4 regions of the Streptomyces sp. NBC_00016 genome follow, and region 1 is predicted to be linked to each of the others. Evidence: riboswitches for the same ligand, from Rfam matches in the RefSeq annotation. Region 1 holds a riboswitch; each other region holds the start of a gene.

Region 1 (5,106 bases):
TCGGCTCCATCCCCGGCCACGACGGCAAGCCCGCGCCCCGTGACGGCGGGCTGCCCGACGTCATCGGCGAGCAGCTGCGCGAGATCGTCGAGGAGGAGGTGCCGGCCCGCGCGCTGATGGCCGCCTACCGGCTGCCCGAGGACGGCACGCGTGCGTGCGACGCCGTCGACCTGGCGCTCACCGTCCTCGGCGGCGGCGAGTCCTCCCGCCTCTACAACCGGCTGGTGCGCCGCGACCGTACGGCCGTCGCGGCCGGCTTCGGCCTGCTGCGGCTCGCCGGAGCACCCTCCCTGGGCTGGCTGGACGTGAAGACGTCCGGTGACGTCGAGGTGCCCGTCATCGAGGCCGCCATCGACGAGGAGCTCGCCCGGTTCGCCGAGGAGGGCCCCACGGCCGAGGAAATGGAGCGCGCTCAGGCGCAGTTGGAGCGCGAGTGGCTGGACCGGCTCAGCACGGTCGCCGGCCGCGCCGACGAACTGTGCCGGTTCGCCGTCCTGTTCGGCGACCCGCAGCTCGCCCTCAACGCCGTCCAGCGCGTGCTGGAGGTGACGCCGGAGGAGGTGCAGGAGATCGCCAAGGCCCGCCTGCGCCCCGACAACCGCGCGGTGCTCGTCTACGAGCCGACCGCCGCCGAAGCCCCCGCCGACCAGGACGAGAACGACGAGAACGAGGAGGCGGCCCGGTGACCGAGCTCGCCACGATGGACTTCCACCCCCAGCCCCGGGCGGGCGAGGCCAAGCCGTGGGCGTTCCCGGCGCCCGAGCGCACCGCGCTGGCCAACGGCCTGACCGTGCTGCACTGCCACCGTCCCGGCCAGCAGGTCGTCGCCGTGGAGATCCTCCTCGACGCACCCCTGGACGCCGAACCGGCCGGCCTCGACGGCGTCGGCACGATCATGGCGCGGGCCTTCTCCGAGGGCACCGACAAGCACTCCGCCGAGGAGTTCGCCGCCGAGCTGGAGCGCTGCGGCGCCACCCTGGACGCGCACGCGGATCACCCCGGCGTCCGGCTGAGCCTCGAAGTGCCGGCCTCGCGCCTGCCCAAGGGCCTCGGTCTGCTCGCCGACGCCCTCAGGGCCCCCGCGTTCGCCGACAGCGAGGTCGAGCGCCTCGTCCGCAACCGCCTGGACGAGATCCCGCACGAGCTGGCCAACCCCTCCCGGCGCGCCGCCAAGGAGCTCTCCAAGGAGCTGTTCCCGGCCACCGCGCGGATGTCGCGGCCGCGCCAGGGCACCGCGGAGACGGTCGAGAAGATCGACTCCGCCGCCGTACGCGCCTTCTACGACAAGCACGTCCGTCCCGCCACGGCCACCGCGGTGGTCGTCGGCGACCTCACCGGTGTCGACCTGGCGGCGCTCCTCGGCGACACCCTGGGTGCCTGGACGGGCTCCTCGGCCGAGCCGCGGCCCGTGCCGCCGGTGACCGCCGACGACGCCGGCCGGGTCGTCATCGTGGACCGTCCGGGCGCCGTCCAGACGCAGTTGCTGATCGGCCGGATCGGCGCCGACCGGCACGACCGTGTGTGGCCCGCGCAGGTGCTCGGCACGTACTGCCTCGGTGGCACCCTCACCTCCCGGCTGGACCGTGTCCTGCGCGAGGAGAAGGGCTACACCTACGGTGTCCGCGCGTTCGGTCAGGTCCTGCGGTCCGCCCCGGACGGCTCGGGCGCCGCGATGCTCGCCATCAGCGGCTCCGTCGACACCCCGAACACCGGCCCCGCTCTGGACGACCTGTGGAAGGTGCTGCGCACCCTCGCCGCCGAGGGGCTGACCGACGCCGAGCGCGACGTCGCCGTGCAGAACCTGGTCGGTGTGGCGCCGCTGAAGTTCGAGACCGCCGCGGCCGTCGCCGGCACGCTGGCGGACCAGGTCGAGCAGCACCTGCCCGACGACTTCCAGGCCACGCTGTACCAGCAGCTCGCCGCGACCGGCACGGTGGAGGCCACCGCGGCGGCCGTGAACGCCTTCCCGGTGGACCGGCTGGTGACCGTCCTCGTCGGTGACGCGGCCCAGATCAAGGAGCCGGTCGAGGCCCTCGGCATCGGCGAGGTGAAGGTCGTGTCCGCGGAGTAGTTCCCGGCAACGGCACGCGCGTGTGGGGGCCCTGGTCGACGAAAGCGTCACCAGGGCCTCCGTATGTCCGAATTGAGGCGGAGGTTGCCCGTCTGCCCTGTGGGATGCGCTACAAAAACCGGGATCCGTTTGAGGATTGAAACCCGCGCCGCTTAGCGTCATCCGGGCTGTTCGTCAGGCAGTGCGCCGCAGCCGCGGCACCGGACAGTCATCGCCGAGTCCCCGTACGGCGCGAGCCAGGGGAGCCGGGGACCCACTTGTGAAGTCCCTGGGGTGAATCGGACGCCCGCGCGTGAACGCGAGGGGGTCCGTAGGAGACCTTCCTGCTCCGAACCCGTCAGCTAACCCGGTAGGCGAGAGGGAAGGAAAGGACACCCCCAACTTCATGGCGTTCACCTGCGCCACCGGGAAGCACCGTCGGCCCAGCCGGATGCAGCGCACCAGCGTCCGCGCGGCGGGCATCGCGGCGCTCACCACCACCGGTGTCATGGCCACCGTCGCTTCCACCCCGGCCTTCGCCGCCGAGCCCACCCCCGAGCAGACCGGGCTGATCCCCGTGGTCACCGCCGGCGAGTCCGTCGTCGAGCAGATCGACGACCAGGTCGCCGTGCAGAAGCACGCGGCCTTCGAGGAGGCCGCCCGGCAGGCCGCAGCCAAGAAGGCCGTGGAGGAGCGCGAGGCACGCGTGCGTGCCGCCCGCGAGGCCGAGCGCAAGCGCCTCAACACCTTCGTCTCGCCGATCACCGGCTCCTACGTGTCGACCAGCTACCAGGCCAGCAGCTCCCTGTGGTCCTCCGGCAGCCACACCGGCATCGACTTCCACGCGGCCAGCGGCACCACCGTGCACGCGGTCGGCCTGGGCACCGTCGTCGAGGCCGGCTGGGGCGGGTCGTACGGCAACCAGATCGTCATCAAGATGAACGACGGGACGTACACCCAGTACGGTCACCTGTCGTCCATCGAGGTGTCGGTGGGCCAGCAGGTCACCCCGGGCCAGCGGATCGCCCTGTCCGGCGCCACCGGCAACGTCACCGGCGCGCATCTGCACTTCGAGGCCCGTACCACCGCGGAGTACGGCTCGGACATCGATCCGGTCGCCTACCTCCGCACGCACGGCGTGAACGTCTGACGACCCACGGCGACAGATCGTCTTGCCCCGGCCCTCCCGGCCGGGGCTTTCGCCGTTTTCGAGGTCCTGCTGTCCAAAAAATATCCCTGGATTCCGGCCCGCCATCGGAAATCCCCGCCCATTGCAATAGAGTCACGGAACACACGTCAATCGTCGACGTTTCACGGGGATTAAGGCGGAGGTCCGTCATGCGTATTCCGGCGCACTCGGTGTGCACGGCCATTCGGGACGACATCGTCGCGGGTGTCTACGAGCGCGGCAGCCGCCTCACCGAGGAACTTCTCGCTCGCCGCTACGGCGTTTCCCGCGTCCCCGTCCGAGAGGCGCTGCGCACGCTGGAGGCCGAGGGTTTCGTCGTCACACGGCGGCACGCGGGCGCGTGCGTCGCGGAGCCGACCGAGCAGGAGGCCGCGGACCTGCTGGAGATGCGCATGCTCCTGGAGCCGCTCGGTGCCTCCCGGGCCGCCCAGCGGCGCACCGAGGCCCATCTGAAGGTGCTGCGCGGCCTCGTCCGGCTGGGCCAGGAGCGGGCCAGGCGGGGCAACAGCGAGGATCTGCGCTCTCTGGGGGGCTGGTTCCACGAGACGCTCGCCCAGTCCTCCGGGAGCCAGGCCCTGACGTCGATGCTCACCCAGCTGCGCCACAAGATCGCCTGGATGTACGCGGTGGAGGCCCCGGCCAACCCCGTGGAGTCCTGGGCGGAGCACGGCGCCATCGTGGACGCGGTGGCGCGCGGCGACGGCGAGCGTGCGCGGGCGATCACGGCGCTGCACACCGAGCGCGCGACGGGCGCGCACCGGCTGCGCTTTTCCGGCGGCCCCGAGCGCGCAGACCGTGTGAGGACTTCGCAACCTCCCGTAAACATGACGGGTCTGCGGCATTAACACGAGGGCCGTATACAAAGAGGGGATAATTCGCGGGGGATTATTTCTGCTGCCCGTAAAGGGAAATACGAAGGGCTCGCCCGATAATTCGGACGAGCCCTTCGGGGTTTAGCGGGACGACACCTTTGGGGCGACGAACACCGCCACCGTCAATTGAGCACCCCCGAGGGCGCGCAACCACCTCCGCGAGTGCGGCGGCGGCTCAGGCGCAAAGGGGGCTGCGCGCTCAGACGGTCTCGGGGAGCTCCTCGAGCCCCTCGGCGACCAGCTTCGCCAGACGGTCGAGGGCGACGTCGGCGCCGTCGGCCTCGGAGGCGAGGACGATCTCCTCGCCGCCCTGGGCGCCCAGGCCGAGAACGGCCAGCATGGAGGCCGCGTTGACGGGGTTGCCGTCGGCCTTGGCGATCGTCACCGGGATACCTGCGGCCGTGGCGGCCCGGACGAAGATGGAAGCGGGGCGGGCGTGAAGGCCCTCGGCCCAGCCGACGTTGACGCGGCGCTCAGCCATGTGATGCTGCCCTTCAGTGTTCAGGTTGTCTAGACCAGTGTTCCACACGTGAAGCGTGTGAGGGAGGGGTCGTGTGTCCCCTCCCGACGTGGTCGTCGGATCGCGGCCTCGATCCGACGAACGTCCTCCACAGACTGCCTCGCGCCGTTGTCGTACGCGAGCCGTACTCTGGGCCCCATGCAGAGCGCGTCGGACCGGCACGAGTACCCCGCCCACTGGGAGGCCGACGTGGTGCTGCGCGACGGCGGCACCGCGCGCATCCGCCCCATCACCGTCGATGACGCCGAGCGTCTGGTCAGCTTCTACGAGCAGGTTTCGGACGAGTCGAAGTACTACCGCTTCTTCGCGCCCTACCCGCGCCTGTCCGACAAGGACGTCCACCGCTTCACGCACCACGACTTTGTGGACCGGGTGGGACTCGCGGCCACGGTCGGCGGCGAGTTCATCGCCACCGTACGCTATGACCGCATTGGTGCCGACGGCATGGCCGCCTCGGCCCCGGCCGACGAGGCCG
Region 2 (5,106 bases), 1.5 Mb from region 1:
AGCTTCTCGGCGCGCTCACGGGTGGCGACGACGACGGTGGTGAACGGCACGGCGGCGGCCGGGGCGGGCGCGCCGGCGCCCTGGCCCGTGGCGGTTGGGATGGCGGGGGCACAGGCGGTCTCGGCCTGAGCCATGGCGGTCGTGGCCATGACGGACTGGGCCATGACGGCCTGGGCCGTGGTGGTCGGGGCTGCCCCTGCCGTGGGCCCCGTGGAAGGGGCAGCCCCGGGGGCCTGCTCGCGGGTGGCCAGGTCCATGAGGGCGGTCTTCGGGTCCGCTCCCTCCGGTACCGACCCGAGCAGCGTCCCGATCGGCCGCCCGCCCCTTCTGACCAGCACGAACACCTCGCCGTGCGTGACGGGCGGACTTCCCGGCCCCGGTCTGAGGACACCCCCGTCGTCCAGTTCCAGCTCGGCGACCTGCACCGGCTCGATGTCCAGGAACCTCTGTATCTCCTGCTGTGCACGTGCAGCGCGGTACATGAACCCCCCTTGTCTCACGCCCGTCACACCCGTCACGCCCGTCATGCCGGTCGGCCGGTGCCGCCCGTCACGGTCGGCGCAGTCGGCCCGCGCCCTTCAAGGTCCGTGCGGCCGCCGCGGCGAGCCTCGGCCGGCTGCGCACGAAGTGATGCGCCCGGCGGGACGGCTCACGGCTGAGCCAGTGGAGCGCGGCGCCCACCCCCGGACGCGACCACGCCCCCTCGTACACGGGCAGCTCCCCGGTCTTCAGCGAGTCCTTGTACTCGGCCGCGCCCCGCCCCAGGTCGAGCAGGCCGATGCCCTCGGCGGCGGCCGACTCGGCCATCCGCAGATGCAGCACCAGGCCCGGCGAGAACTTCGCCAACTCCGGTTCGTACGCGGGGAACCAGCAGGCGAGGACGGTCGACGAACGCAGTCCGAAGTGCGCGGCGATCGGCTGGTCACCGGCGTAGAGGACGGACAGTGTGCCGGAGCACTCCGGCGCGCGGGTCCCGCAGAGCGCGTCCACGAGCCGGCTGATCCACTCCTGTGCGAACCGGTCCCGGCGGCCGGTCCTGCGGTACTGCGCGGACTTCCACGCCATGAGCGTGCGCAGCGCGGCCGGATCGCGCTCGTCGAACACGAACCGCACCTCCCCGACCTGGCGGCCGAGCCTGCGCTCCTTGGCCAGCGTCGTCTTCAGGAACTTCGGCGACTGGGCGCGCAGCACGGACTCGTAGGTCTCGTAACCCTTTTCGACGTCGATGACATAGGAGGCGTACTCCTCGGCCGCCTGCGGGACGAACAGCCCCTGCTCCGCCTCCAGGTTGTCGAAGGCGAAGCTCGACAGGCCGCACGCCCGCATCAGTTCGTCGGCGTTCAGCCCGAGACCCTGGGCCAGCACCGCGCCCTGCGCGTCCGAGACGCCGTACGCGAGGGCCTGGCCCTGTCCGAGCCTGCCCCGCTCGTGGGGCAGGAAGCCGACCGGCTCACGCCCCTCGTACACCACCGCCACCCGCGAGCGCGGCCGTACCAGGCCCACGGCGTCGGTGAACTCCGGTTCCATGAAGGGGTTTCGCGGCAGCGTCGACGCGGCACGCAGCGCGCGCCACCGCTCCCTCTCCCCCTCGCCGAGGTCCTGCGGCCTCAGCACACGAATGCGCCCACTGCTCAACCTGACCCCCCGATCAAGTCCCCCCTGGACACCTGGACGGTACCGGTCCACCCGGGCATCGCGGTAGGTAGCGTCGCATGTTGTTGCCAATCGGTGCAGAGGCCTTTAACCGCCCGCTACCCGGCGATGTGCCAGAAAGCCGTTTCATTGCGTCGGTCGGCAGCCAGGCGTGAGCCAGGCGTACAAGGGGAGTTGGCAGAACCGGACAGGACTTGGACGTCGGCCGGTTCGCGTCGAACCGGGGAGGCCCGGGATCCGTATTCTCTGATCATGGCCGCACCCACCGCATATGCCGCGCGCACCGCGTACTCCCTCATCGCCACCGACCTGGACGGGACGCTGCTCCGCGGCGACGACACCTTCTCCGACCGGTCGCTCGACGCGCTCGCGCGGGTGGCGGCCGCCGGCGCACGCCACCTGGTGGTGACGGGACGGCCCGCGCCCCGGGTGCGCCCGCTGCTCGACCGGCTGCACAGCAGGGGGCTCGCGGTGTGCGGGCAGGGCGCACAGTTGTACGACGCCGGCGCGGACCGTCTGCTGTGGTCGGTCACCCTGGACCGGGAGCTGGCCGAGACCGCGCTCGGCAAGATCGAGGCGGAGGTCGGGCAGCTGTACGCGGCCGTCGACCAGGACGGTGTCGACGGGCTGACACTCATCGAGCCGGGTTACCGGATGCCGCACCCGACGCTGCCCGCCCTGCGCGTCGGCCGGCGCGACGACCTGTGGTGCGAGCCGATCAGCAAGGTGCTGCTGCGCCATCCCACGCTGTCCGACGACGAGTTGGCGTCGACGGCCCGCTCGGTGGTCGGCTCGCTGGCCACGGTCACCATGTCGGGGCCGGGCACGGTCGAACTCCAGCCCTGCGGGATCACCAAGGCGACGGGTCTGGCCCTGGCCGCCGAACACCTGGGGCTGCGGCCCGAGGACACCGTCGCCTTCGGGGACATGCCCAACGACATCCCGATGTTCGACTGGGCGGCCCGGGGCGTCGCCATGGCCAACGCGCATCCGGAGCTCAAGGCGGTGGCCGACGAGGTGACGACGTCGAACGAGGACGACGGCGTGGCCGTCGTCCTCGAACGTCTGTTTCCGTAACCGGCTACCGGCTACCGGCTACCGACTCCCGGCTGTCGGCAGTCGGCTGTCGGGCCCCGGGCCCCGGCGGTCGACAGCCGGCGACCGGTGACCGGTGACCGGTGACCGGCCGGCGGTACGGTCAGTACGCGCCGAACACGTTGTCGATCGAGCCGTAGCGCGCGGCCGCGTAGTTGCAGGCGGCGGTGATGTTCGCGACCGGGTCGTACGAGTCCCACGACGTGCCGTTGACGTGGTAGGCGCGGAAGGTCGGGTCGATGACCTGGAGCAGTCCCTTGGACGGGATGCCCGCGGCCGCGTTGGAGTCCCAGAGGTTGATGGCGTTGGGGTTGCCGGAGGACTCGCGGATGACGTTGCGGTAGATGCCGTTGTACGTCCCCGGGATGCCGTGCTGCCCCATGACCTGGAGGGAGGCGCGGATCCAGCCGTCGAGGTTGTTGGCGTAGCCGAGGCTGGTGGCCGTGGAGACGGCCGGGGTCGCCGCGGAGGCGGTGGTCGCCCCGAGTACGGGGAGAGCGAGCACGGCCGCGCCGGTGGCGGCGACGGCGAGCGTGCGGATGAAACGGTTGCGGCGCGGCTGAGCGGCAGCGGGCATGTCGAATTTCCTCTCCGGCGCCTGCGAGGTGAGCTGTCGGGTTCGGGCGGGAGCTGCCCGGTCGCGTCCTGACGGTCGCGGCTTTACCCCAAGCCGTACGGCCTGTCCGAAGCGTCTTGTGTGTCCAAGACGTCCGGAAATTCCGTTTCGGCGACTTACCTGGTTCCCCCGCTCCTGCCGAGCGTTATCGATGGGTGTTCGGGCGGCGGCAGGATTCGGCGTTCCGCCCGACAGGCCGGGAACGTATGCGAGAGCACATGTCCGAAACAAGTACCGGATTCACAGATCACCCCTATTGACCTTGGTCTGTGGCCTATGGGGTGCTTGATCCTTTGTGGGTGCAAAGCTTCAACTTGCTTAAGGGGTGCGGAGAATCGGTGAATCGTGAACCCGGACCGGATCTCCGCGGGGAGTGAGCCAACTCACCAGCGTTCACAAGAGCGGCGAAACGGGCATTAGCCCCAACTCATTGTTAAAGCACCGGCAGTGGGTGACGGAGGGGGCGCAGGGGAATCGCCTTCCTTCGTGCCCGACGCGTCGCGAGGGGAAGGCTGAAGAGAATGCGTGATCGTCGTCACGTGGAGAGAGGGCCGAATGGGCGCGTCGGGTCGACGGGGGCCCCGGTCCGGGACATGAATCTCCAGTTCCCGGAAACTCTCTCCATGTCCGCTCATATGAGCTGATCAAAAACATATCGGGCGTGATCCGACAGTGCCTGGCCTGCGGGGGCCTCCCGGGCGAGTCCATTCGAGCCTGCGGGACGTGGGGGCTATCGGTGATCGAAACGTGACCGGATACGCTGACTTGAGTGATGGCAGAGACCTATCGACAAACCGCGTAATCGCCAGTAGACACCAGCAGACAGGAGACCCCTCGTGACCGTCGTCGGGCCGTTCGGGCTGAGCGTGCGGGACCAGGCTCTGGAAGCCGATGTCCAGGCCGGATTGGCGGCTGTCGAGGAAGGCTTGCTCGAGGCCACCAAGAGTGCGGTCCCGTTCATCACGGAGGCCGCCCAGCACCTCGTACGCGCGGGCGGGAAGCGGTTCCGGCCGCTGCTCGTGGTGCTCGCGTCGCAGTTCGGGGACCCGTACGCGCCGGGTGTGGTGCCCTCGGCCGTCGTGGTGGAGCTGACCCACCTGGCCACGCTGTACCACGACGACGTGATGGACGAGGCGGCCGTGCGGCGCGGGGTGTCCAGCGCGAACACCCGCTGGGGGAACTCCGTCGCCGTCCTCACGGGTGACTTCCTCTTCGCGCGGGCCTCCCACATCCTGGCCGACCTCGGACCCGAGGCGGTGCGGGTGCAGGCGGAGGCGTTCGAGCGGCTGGTCACCGGGCAGATCCTGGAGACGGCGGGGCCGACGGACGGGCGGGACCCGGTCGACCACTACCTCGACGTGCTCGGCGGCAAGACCGGCTCGCTGGTGGCCGTGGCCTGCCGCTTCGGGGCGATGATGTCCGGCGCCGACGAGACGGTCGTCGACGTGCTCACGCAGTACGGCGAGCGGCTCGGCGTCGCCTTCCAGCTGGCGGACGACGTCCTGGACATCGCCTCCGACTCGCACGAGTCGGGCAAGACGCCGGGGACGGACCTGCGCGAGGGCGTTCCCACGCTGCCCGTGCTGCGGCTGCGGGAGCGGGCGGCGCGGCTGTCGCTGCCCGAGGACATCGCCCTGTGCGAGCTGCTGGACTCCGACCTGACCGACGACGCCCGGCACACCGAGGCGCTTCAGGCGCTCCGGGCCCACCCGGCGCTGGAGCAGGCCCGCCGGGACACCGTG
Region 3 (5,106 bases), 2.5 Mb from region 1:
TGTGGTCGGTGCCCAGGCGGCGGAGCGAGGCGTCGGCGGCGGCCTTGATGTTGTCGGCGGACAGGCCGGGGAACTCGGGATGCTGGCTCACCTTGGTGGCGATCACGACGTCGTCGCGGTTGCCCCGGGCCTGCACCCACCTGCCGATGATGGTCTCGGACTCACCACCGCTGTTGCCGTCGATCCACGCCGTGTAGGAGTCGGCGGTGTCGACGAAGTTGCCGCCCGCGGCCGCGTAGGCGTCGAGTACGGCGAAGGAGGCCGTCTCGTCGGCGGTCCAGCCGAAGACGTTGCCGCCGAGGGAGAGCGGGAATACCTCGAGGTCGGAGGAGCCGAGCTTGCGAAGAGAAGTCATGCTTCGTGTCAACGGGCGCCGACGGCCCGCCCATTCCGGGCGTGACGCGAAGAACATGTGAACAGCACGTATGACCGGCGCCTGTGACCGGCGCCTGTGACCGGAACAGACCGGCAGCCCCGACGCGGAGGGCGTCAGGGCTGCCGGGTGGATCAGGATGACCGTACGAACCGGCTCACGGGGTCCGAAGGAACGGTTCGGGATTCCCGGCGGGCCGGCTCGGGGGCTCTGAAGGGACGACTCAGGGCTCCGGAGGGACGACTCAGGGGTTGAGGCCCTTGTCGCGCAGCCAGGCCGCCGGGTCGATGCCTTCGGCGCTGCCGCCCGGGTGGACCTCGAGGTGGAGGTGGGCCCCGGTGACGTTCCCGGTCGCGCCCACCCGGCCGATCACATCACCGGTGGCGACCTTCTGGCCGACACTGACGCTGATCGACGACTGGTGGCAGAACCACAGCTCGGTGCCGTCGTCCAGGGTCAGGATGGTGCGGTAGCCGTAGGAACCGGCCCAGCCGGCCTCGGTGATGGTGCCGCTGTGGACGGCCTTGATGAGCGTGCCCGTCGGCGCGGCGAAGTCGAGACCCGTGTGGTAGCCGGAGGACCAGAGCGAACCGGCCTGACCGAAGGTCGAGGTGATGGTGTACGAGGAGGTCGGCAGCGTGTACTGCTTGGCCAGCTCGGCCAGGCGCGCGGCCTCGGCCTTGGCGGCTGCCTCCTCGGCGGCCTTCTTCTTCGCGGCGGCGGCCTTGGCCTCCGCCTCCTTCTCGGCCTTGGCGGCGGCGTCGGACTCGGCCTTGGCGGCTGCGGCGAGGGCCTTGACCTCGACCTGGGACTGCTGCGACTCGGCCTGCGCCATGATCCGGCTGCGCAGCGCCTCGCCGGCGTCGGCGGTGCTCTCCTCGGTGTCCACGGCGGCTTCGGAGCCGAAGCTGGCGAGGGCCGGCGCGGCTTCCGGGACGGGCTCTTCGTCGGAGATGAGCGAGCCCACGTTGGGCAGGTCCGGCATCGAGATGGAGACCGGGGCCTTGCCGGTGTTGGCGCTGGCCATGCCACCCGCGCTGACGGCGGCTATGACGCCGACACCGAGAACGGTGGAGCTGCGGGCGAATCCGCCGCCCCGCTGCTTGGCGACGCGGTGCTTGCCGCGTACCGGGCGAGTGGACTCCGCGGTGGGGTTCCACTCCTCCCAAGGTCCCTCGTCGGGGCGGTAGCCGCCGTAGCCGAAGGTCTCGGTGGACCGCTGGCTGGGCGCGTACGGGGCCTCGGGGGCAGGCGGGTTGGACGCCACGCGGGCGCACTCCTTTCCTTCCGTCGCCTACCGGGTTAGCTGACGGGTTCGGAGCGGGAAGGTCTCCTACGCGCGTATACCGATCGTGGACTCTGCGAGTTCACGACGGCTTCCGCGTGATTCACCCCATGGTGGTGGTTCCCCGGTTCCCTTGCGGGATTCGGCACGTGCCGCACGGAGCCGACTCTGGTGCCGGCTGGGACGACCGCGCTGCGTTATCGAACGTTAATAGACCCGGGGGTGGGTTTCCAAGCTGTTCCTCTTGATCAACAACATTTCTGGCCTGGACTTTTGGGCTACCAGCGGTGAAAAACGGGCGAGTTGACCACGCCTCGACATGCCCCGGAAACGCTTCATCAGTCACGGAAGTTTTGATGGTGACTCAGTCGTTATGCGCAGGGCGGTCGACCGGTCACCAAGAGTGAGGAACAGATCGGAGTGGTCGACGCAGTTGAAGCAGTCGACGCAGTCGAAGTGGTCGAAGTGGTCGAAGTGGTCGAAGTGGTCGACGAAACACCGAAGGCCGGAACCCTTTCGGATTCCGGCCTTCGGTTTATCAGTAGCGGGGACAGGATTTGAACCTGCGACCTCTGGGTTATGAGCCCAGCGAGCTACCGAGCTGCTCCACCCCGCGGCGATGAACACAACTGTACGCCATCAGCGGGGCGGAAAGCACATCGGTTGATCCGCGGGGCCCCGGTGGCCTCAGAGGAGGTGGCGGTTCGGCTCCTTCGCCCGCTCCTCGTACTCCGGGAGCACGAGGACGTCGACACCCTGGGCCGTCAGCAGGCCGGTTCCGTCCGCCTCGGTGACGAAGGTGTCCGGCTCGCGCCAGGCCGTGACCACCCTGCGCACCCCCGCGTCGAGGATGAGGCGGGCGCACGGGGCCGGGCGGGAGGAGCGGCGGGCGCACGGTTCGAGGCTGCTGTAGACGGTGGCGGTGGGCAGCCGGGGGTCGGCGGGGTCGAGCTTCGCGAGGGCGGCCTCCTCGGCGTGCACGACCGGGTCGCCGGCCTCGCGGGAGTGGCCGCGCGCCAGTTCCGTGCCGTCGGCGGCCACGATCACCGCGCCCACGCTGAAGGCGGTCTCCGACGGCGGGCAGTCGGCGGCGAGGGCGCAGGCGAGGGCGAGCCAGTGCCGGTCGGCCGCGGCGGGCAGCGGTCCGGCACCGGGGGCGGTGGGCTCGTAGCGGTTCAGGACGACGTCCTCGATGCGCCGGGTCTCCACCAGACGCAGGCGTCCGCCCTGGTAGCCGCCCGGTCCGAACAGGCGGGGCGCGGCCGGGTCACCCACGAAGAGCGGGGCGAGGACGAGCTGGAGTTCGTCGGCGAGGCCCTGCCGGAGCAGCTGGGTGTGGATCGTTCCGCCGCCCTCGACCATGAGGCGCCGCACGCCGCGCACGTCGTGGAGGTGTTCGAGGAGGCGGCGCCAGTCCAGTTCGGGGCCGAGCGGGACGGCGTCCGCGGCGATGCCCAGCGCGTGGACCCGCTCGGCGCCCTTCTCCGTCGTGTACACGATCTTCTCGCCGCCCGTGTGCCAGAAGTTCGCCGCCGGGTCGAGGTCCCCTGAGCCGCTGACGGTGACCTTGAGGGGGTACGGCGGCAGCCCGGCGGCCTCGCGGGCGGCGCGGCGCTCGGGGGAGTTCACCAGGAGCCGGGGGTTGTCGGCGCGGATCGTGCCGGCGCCGATGAGGATGGCGTCGACGGAGGCCCGCACCTCGTCGACGCGGTCGAAGTCGGCGCGGCTGGAGAGGAGCAGGCGCTCGGGCGTGGTGTCGTCCAGATAGCCGTCGAGGGAGACGGCGGCGGACAGCAGGACGTACGGGTACGGCATCGGCGCGGCTCTCCCTGGGATGACGGGCAGGGCTTGGTTCAAGTTTGAAACAAACTTACACTGGGGGCATGACGACTCGCTGGCTCACCCCCGAGGAGCAACGCGCCTGGCGCGCGTACGTTGCCGGCTACCTCCTCCTCGAGGACGCGATCGACCGGCAGCTCCAGCAGGAGGCCGGCATGCCCCACCTGTACTACTCCATCCTCGCCAACCTCTCCGACATCCCGGAGCGGCGGCTGCGGATGACCGACCTCGCGGAGCGGCTGAAGATCACCCGCAGTCGGCTGACCTACGCGGTCTCCCGGCTGGAGAAGGACGGGCTGGTGCGGCGCGAGGACTGCCAGTGGGACAAGCGCGGCAGCGTCGCGGTCCTGACGGACGAGGGCATCACGGTGCTGGAGAACGTGGCGCCGGGCCATGTCGAGACGGTCCGCGCGGCCCTGTTCGACCGGCTCACCCCCGAGCAGGTGGGCCAGCTGGAGGAGATCTTCACGCAGGTCGCACGCGGGTTCCAGGAGAACGACGGCGGCGAGACGGCACCGGAGGACCTCCCGTGGCGCCGCCGCTCGTCGCCCTGCTCCGGCACCCCGTGACCGCCTGACCGCGGACTCGTGAGAGGCGTGAGGGGCGCCACAAACCAGTTGCTTCAAATTTAAAGCATGGGATAGGGTCACGACTCGTTGGATCTGCTTCAAATCTGAAGCACAGGGCGGCCCAGTGCCGCCTTGCCACCGTCCTCCGGACCCGGGAGACCGCATGCCCGACACCCCCGCCGCCACCCCGCGCGCCCGCGTCCGGGTACCGCTGCGCTTCCCCGACGGCTACTCCGTCGACGCCGAACTGGTCACCTTCCACGGCCTCGTCGACGGCCAGGAGCACGTCGCCGTCGTCCTCGGCGAGCCGGCGCCCGGCGCCACCCCCCTGGTCCGGCTGCACTCCGAGTGCCTGACCGGTGATGTCTTCGGCTCGGCCCGCTGCGACTGCGGGCCGCAACTGCGCGAGGCGGTCGAGCGCATAGCCGGGACCGGCGGTGTCCTGCTCTACCTCCGTCAGGAGGGCCGCGGCATCGGCCTCTACAACAAGCTCGACGCGTACGCCCTCCAGGACCAGGGCCTGGACACCTACGAGGCGAACGCCGCGCTCGGCCTGCCCGAGGACGACCGGGACTACACCGCCGCCGCCCAGATGCTGCGCGCCCTGGGCATCACGAGCCTGGACCTGCTGTCCAACAACCCCGACAAGGCCGGCCAGTTGCGCGACCTGGGCATCGAGGTCCAGGACCGGGTCCCGACGGGCGTCTTCACGACCCCGCACAACGTCCGCTACCTGCGCGCGAAGGTCCTCCAGACCCAGCACACGCTGCCGCTGGCCGACCTCACCGGGCTCAGCGTGGGCTGACCGCCGACGGCCCGAACGGGCCGTCCAGCGCGGCCCACTGGAGCAGCATGATGGTCTTCGCGTCCGCGATCGCGCCGGTGCGGACGAGGTCGAGGGCCTCGGTGAAGGGGAGTTCGACGACGGCGATGTCCTCGCCCTCGGCCGCCACGCCCGCCGTGTCGGCACCGGGGGCGGAGGCGTCGTAGGGGGCGGCGAAGAAGCTGAGGCGCTCGGTGACCGAACCGGGGCTCATGAA
Region 4 (5,106 bases), 960 kb from region 1:
GGCGAGCCGCGCCTGGCACGCCTACCAGCGCGCGTATGTCGTCCCCGACGCCGAACAGGACCGGCCGGTGCTGTTCAACTCCTGGGAGGCCACCTACTTCGACATCTCCGAGGAACAGCAGGGCACGCTCGCCCGGCGGGCCGCCGCGATCGGCGTGGAGCTCTTCGTCGTCGACGACGGCTGGTTCGGGGCGCGCACCGGCGACCACGCCGGGCTCGGCGACTGGCGGCCCAACCCAGACCGCTTCCCGAACGGGCTGAAGCCCCTCGCCGACCAGGTGCACGACCTCGGCATGCAGTTCGGCATCTGGGTCGAGCCGGAGATGGTCAACCCGGACAGCGAGCTGTACCGGGCGCACCCCGACTGGGTGCAGTTCCAATACGGACGAAAGCGGACGGAGTTTCGCAATCAGCTCGTGCTGAACCTCGCGCGCGAGGACGTCCAGGAGTACCTCTGGGAGCAGCTCCACGGGCTCCTCTCCAGCGCGCCCGTCGACTATGTGAAGTGGGACTTCAACCGCTGCTTCACCGACGCCGGCTGGCCGGACGACCCCTACCCGCAGCGCCTCTGGGTCGACCACGTACGGGCCCTGTATGCGCTCCTGGACCGGCTGCGGGCGGCCCACCCCGGGGTTGCCTTCGAGTCCTGCTCCGGCGGCGGCGGGCGCATCGACCTCGGGATCATGAGCCGCACCGACCAGGTGTGGACCTCCGACAACACCGATCCGCTCGACCGGCTCGACATCCAGCACGGCTTCAGCCAGATCCACCCCGCCCGGGTCATGGCGGCATGGGTCACCGACAGTCCCAACGCCCAGCTCAACGGCCGGGTCAGCTCGCTGCGCTTCCGTTTCGTCAGCGCCATGGCCGGTGTGCTCGGTGTCGGCGGGGACCTCTCGCAGTGGAGCGAGGAGGAGCTCGTCGAGGCGCGCCGATGGGTGGACCTCTACAAGGAGATCCGGCCGCTCGTGCAGCAGGGCGACCTCTACCGGCTGCGGCCCCCGGCGGGCGGCCTGAGCGCCGTCCAGTACGTGCGCGGTGACGAGAGTGTCGTCCTCGCCTGGCTCCAGGCGCAGCGCTTCGGCGAGCCCGTCCCGGCGCTGCGGCTGCGCGGACTCGACCCGACAGCATCGTACGAATGCCGCGAAACGGGCGAAGTCCATCGGGGGGCGGTGCTGCTCCATCACGGGCTGCGCACCGGACTGCGGGGCGACCTTGATGCGACGGTTATCCGGCTGCGTCGCATCTGAGGTTTCTGTCCGAATTGAAGCCTTAATTCCAACTCGCTCTGGAATAAAGGAACCTGGAGAGCTGTCACGTGAGCAGCGTCATATCCGTGACCGTACGTCGCCCGTCATGTTCACGTAATTCGCATGCTTTTCCAGGGTGCTTGGCGGTAAACGGGTCCCCTGTCTCACGGAGTGTGACCGGGGATTCTCACAGCGGATCAAGAGAAAGGCGTTAGCGGTACAACCTCTGCTTGTCCCTGTGCGTCCTGGTCGCTTACGTTCCACACCAATCCGGACGGACGCCGAATCCTGCCACCGCCCGGAGTCCGCACACTCACCCGTATCTGGCAGGAGCGGGGGACCCACAGGCACAACCGCCTGTTCCGGTCTCCGGAACAGGCTTTGGGGTAAAGCCGCGCCTCGGCGCGGCCGGGCATCTCCAGTCCGCACCCGACAGCTCACCTCGCAGGCGCCGGAGAGGAATTCGCCATGCCCGCGAAGGGTAAGCACCGCCGTCCGAAGACCCAGCGCTTCACTCGTTCCATAGCCGTCGCCGGAACGGGCGGCGCCGCGCTCGCCCTTCCGCTCATAGGTGCCGCCGGCGCTCACGCGGCCCCCGCGCAGTCCGTCGCGCAGTCGGCTTCCCAGGCCGTTCCGGAAAAGGCCGTGCAGTCCGTGCCGGTGGCGCAGAAGGCGGCCACCGCCACGACGGCCAAGTCCTACACCGTGCGGTCCGGCGACTATCTGTCGAAGATCGCCGACGAGCAGAACGTCAGCGGCGGCTGGCAGAAGCTGTACCAGGACAACCGTCGGGCCGTCGGCAGCGACCCGTCGCTGATCCACCCCGGGCTGAAGCTCTCGATCGGCAAGAAGGCCGCAAGCGCCGGTTCGTCGTCCGGCTCGTCGTCCGGTTCCTCCTCGTCCTCCCCGTCGAAGTCGAAGGCGTCCGGAACCAAGTCGTCGTCCCCTTCGTCCTCTTCCTCCTCGTCGTCCGGTTCGTCCTCATCGAAGGCGGTCACCCAGGCCGCCGAGAGCGGCACCGGTACCTCCAGCGGTTACGCGCTGCCGGTGGCGGGCGCCACCGTCGGCACCGCCTACCACACGGCCGGCAGCATGTGGTCCAGCGGCTACCACACCGGCACCGACTTCGTCGTCCCGAACGGCACCTCCCTCAAGGCCGTGGGCGCGGGCACCGTCGTCTCCGCGGGCTGGGGCGGCGCGTACGGCAACCAGGTCGTCATCAAGCTCGCCGACGGCTACTACGCCCAGTACGCCCACCTGTCCCAGCTATCCGTCTCGGTCGGCCAGACCGTGACCGCGGGCCAGCAGGTCGGCCTCTCCGGTGCCACCGGCAACGTGACCGGCCCGCACCTGCACTTCGAGATCCGCACCACGCCGGACTACGGCTCCGACGTGGACCCGATCGCCTACCTCCGCTCGCACGGCGTCTCCGTCGGCTGACCCCCTCCGACTGCGACGACCTCCCGCCTGACACGCGGCCGAAGGCCGGACCCCGATCCCCGGGTCCGGCCTTCGGTGTGTCCGGGGGAGGGAGGGGTGGCGTTGGAGTTTGCGCGTTCATGATCGTTCTATTGCGTTCTTGTGGCAGCCCTTGGTGTCCCATCGACAGGCGGGACAGGGTGGGGACACAGTGATCTCCGTCAGTGAGCAAGCGCTTTCTATCGCTCTTCGGAGGTCCTGTGTCCCGCGTCGACCGACGCATCGTCATCAAGGGCGCCGCGGCCGCGGCCGCCGTCACCGCCGTCACCCTGCTGGCCGGACTCGTCTCCGCGCCCGCCGGGCACGCCACCGAGATCCCGCGCCGGATCGTCGAGAACCTCGACCGCGGCCTGGTCGCCACCCCGTCCGGCGAAGGGACCTTCCTCAGCTGGCGGCTGCTCGGCACCGAATACGCGCGGCACGCGAACGCCATCGCCTTCAACGTCTACAAGAACGGACGCCGGCTCAACCGGGAGCCGCTGCGCAAGTCGACGACCTATCAGGACGACAGCCCGGGGACGGGTACGTACACCGTCCGTGCCGTCGTCGACGGGCGGGTGCAGAAGCCGAGTCCGGCGGCTCTGCGCTTCACCGACGGCTACGCCGAGATCCCGCTCGCAGGCGCCGACGGCTACACCGTGCAGCACGCCTGGCCGGGGGACCTCGACGGCGACGGACGCTACGAGCTCGTCGTCAGCCGGCTGTCCGGGACCCGCGACAGGCCCGACCTGCTGGAGGCCTACACGCTCACCGGCGAGCGCCTGTGGCGGGTCGACCTCGGCCCCGGCTCCTACACCCAGGTCGGCGGGAACGGCGCCAACGACCCGGCGCCCGCCGCGATCAGCGGTTCCACCGCGATCGGCGGCTACCGCAACGACGACAACGTCACCGTCTACGACCTCGACTCCGACGGCCGCGCCGAGGTGCTCGCGCACACCGCCGCCGGGACCACCTTCGCCGACGGCGCACAGGTCACCGCCGCCTCGCCCGCGAACCAGTTCGTGTCGGTGATCGACGGAGCGACCGGCGCCGAGCGGACCCGGCAGCCCGTCCCCGACGACTTCGTGGCCGACGGCCCCTCCGGCGGCCACTTCGGCATCGCCTATCTCGACGGCGAACACCCCAGCCTGGTCACCAAGTCGGTCACCCGGGTCGGAGCCAAGCGCGGCGCGTTCCGGGTCCTGTTCCAGACCTGGGACTTCAACGGCACGGATCTCAGCCGCCGTTGGAAGTACGTGGTGGACCCGACGACCGGCGCGACCAGCTTCCACCAGATCCGCACCGTCGACGTCGACGGGGACGGCAGGGACGAGATCGCCGACGGCAACTACGTCGTCAACAGCGACGGCACGCTGCGCTACGTCGTCGACGGCGCCATCCACGGCGACCGCTTCGACATCGCCGACCTCGACCCCGACCGGCCCGGCCTGGAGGGCTTCGCCATCCAGCAGTCCGAGCTGGGCATCGTCTCCGCCTTCCCCTGGTACTACTACGACGCCGCCACCGGCGAGCGGCTGGTCACCGGCTCGCACCCGACGAGCCCGGTGAGCGACGCGGACCTCGACACCGGCCGCGGGAACGCCGCGGACATCGACCCCGACCACCGCGGCTACGAGTACTGGACGTCCACCGCCGACGTGACCCGGCCCGGCGCGGGCGTCTTCAACGTCCAGGACGGCAAGGTCTCCACCACCACCCCCAGCGTCAACTTCCGTATCTGGTGGGACGGTGACAAGGCGTCAGAACTGCTCGACTTCACCCGCGTCGAGAAGTGGGACCCGGCGACCGAGAGCAGCGCGACGGTCTTCGACCCGGCCGGCGTCGTCTCCGGCGCCCGCAACGCCACCCCGTTCTACGGCGACCTCGTCGGCGACTGGCGCGAGGAGATCCTCGCCGAGACCGCCGACCACACCGCCCTGCGCCTCTACACCAGCACCGTGCCGACCGACACCCGCGTCTACACGCTCGCCCAGAACCCCGCGTACCGCCTCGGCTGGACCGTCCGCGGCTACCTCCAGTCCACGTACACCGACTACTACCTCGGCACCGAGACCCGCCGTGTCCCCGAGCCGCACCTCACCACCCCCGCCCACTGAAGGAGCCGACCGTCATGACGACCACCCGCAGGGCTTTCGGAGCCCTCGCCGCCGGCGCCGCGCTGGCCGCCCTCGCCCCGGCGACCGCCGCGAGCGCCGCGAGTGCGGCGAGCGCCCGGCCCCGCCACCGCCGCCTGATCGCGCACGACGACTTCCGGCACGGCCTGCGCCAGTGGGCCGTCGAACTGGAGAAGGGCGGGACGGTCACCGCCTCCCGCGGGACCCTGGAGGTCGACGTCCCCGCCGGTGCGACGATCTGGTTCAAGCGGCCGCTCGAAGGGC

What was found. A riboswitch is a leader RNA that binds a small molecule or an ion and turns the genes downstream of it on or off. The one in region 1 is predicted to bind cyclic di-AMP.
Positions count from the first base shown of each region.
Region 2: another riboswitch for cyclic di-AMP. It lies ahead of OG933_RS18945 (transglycosylase SLT domain-containing protein); the one in region 1 lies ahead of OG933_RS12305 (M23 family metallopeptidase).
Region 3: another riboswitch for cyclic di-AMP. It lies ahead of OG933_RS23435 (M23 family metallopeptidase); the one in region 1 lies ahead of OG933_RS12305 (M23 family metallopeptidase).
Region 4: another riboswitch for cyclic di-AMP. It lies ahead of OG933_RS08300 (peptidoglycan DD-metalloendopeptidase family protein); the one in region 1 lies ahead of OG933_RS12305 (M23 family metallopeptidase).

Region 1 covers NZ_CP108304.1:2,806,733-2,811,838, reverse strand. Annotated here, with positions in the region: gene OG933_RS12315 (pitrilysin family protein) at 1-686, shown strand, start outside; gene OG933_RS12310 (M16 family metallopeptidase) at 683-2,071, shown strand; cyclic di-AMP (ydaO/yuaA leader) riboswitch at 2,274-2,442, shown strand; gene OG933_RS12305 (M23 family metallopeptidase) at 2,457-3,200, shown strand; gene OG933_RS12300 (GntR family transcriptional regulator) at 3,389-4,084, shown strand; gene OG933_RS12295 (HPr family phosphocarrier protein) at 4,311-4,592, opposite strand; gene OG933_RS12290 (GNAT family N-acetyltransferase) at 4,770-5,106, shown strand, end outside.
Region 2 covers NZ_CP108304.1:4,286,493-4,291,598, reverse strand. Annotated here, with positions in the region: gene OG933_RS18960 (glycosyltransferase) at 1-482, opposite strand, end outside; gene OG933_RS18955 (GNAT family N-acetyltransferase) at 550-1,614, opposite strand; gene OG933_RS18950 (HAD family hydrolase) at 1,906-2,730, shown strand; gene OG933_RS18945 (transglycosylase SLT domain-containing protein) at 2,852-3,325, opposite strand; cyclic di-AMP (ydaO/yuaA leader) riboswitch at 3,329-3,556, opposite strand; gene OG933_RS18940 (polyprenyl synthetase family protein) at 4,201-5,106, shown strand, end outside.
Region 3 covers NZ_CP108304.1:5,274,007-5,279,112, reverse strand. Annotated here, with positions in the region: gene OG933_RS23440 (aldo/keto reductase) at 1-355, opposite strand, end outside; gene OG933_RS23435 (M23 family metallopeptidase) at 618-1,640, opposite strand; cyclic di-AMP (ydaO/yuaA leader) riboswitch at 1,648-1,816, opposite strand; gene OG933_RS23430 (hypothetical protein) at 2,079-2,219, shown strand; tRNA gene OG933_RS23425 (tRNA-Met) at 2,201-2,274, opposite strand; gene OG933_RS23420 (dihydrofolate reductase family protein) at 2,346-3,473, opposite strand; gene OG933_RS23415 (MarR family transcriptional regulator) at 3,542-4,066, shown strand; gene ribA (GTP cyclohydrolase II) at 4,230-4,871, shown strand; gene OG933_RS23405 (NUDIX domain-containing protein) at 4,858-5,106, opposite strand, start outside.
Region 4 covers NZ_CP108304.1:1,842,042-1,847,147, reverse strand. Annotated here, with positions in the region: gene OG933_RS08305 (alpha-galactosidase) at 1-1,249, shown strand, start outside; cyclic di-AMP (ydaO/yuaA leader) riboswitch at 1,554-1,713, shown strand; gene OG933_RS08300 (peptidoglycan DD-metalloendopeptidase family protein) at 1,718-2,689, shown strand; gene OG933_RS08295 (hypothetical protein) at 2,929-4,824, shown strand; gene OG933_RS08290 (DUF6250 domain-containing protein) at 4,839-5,106, shown strand, end outside.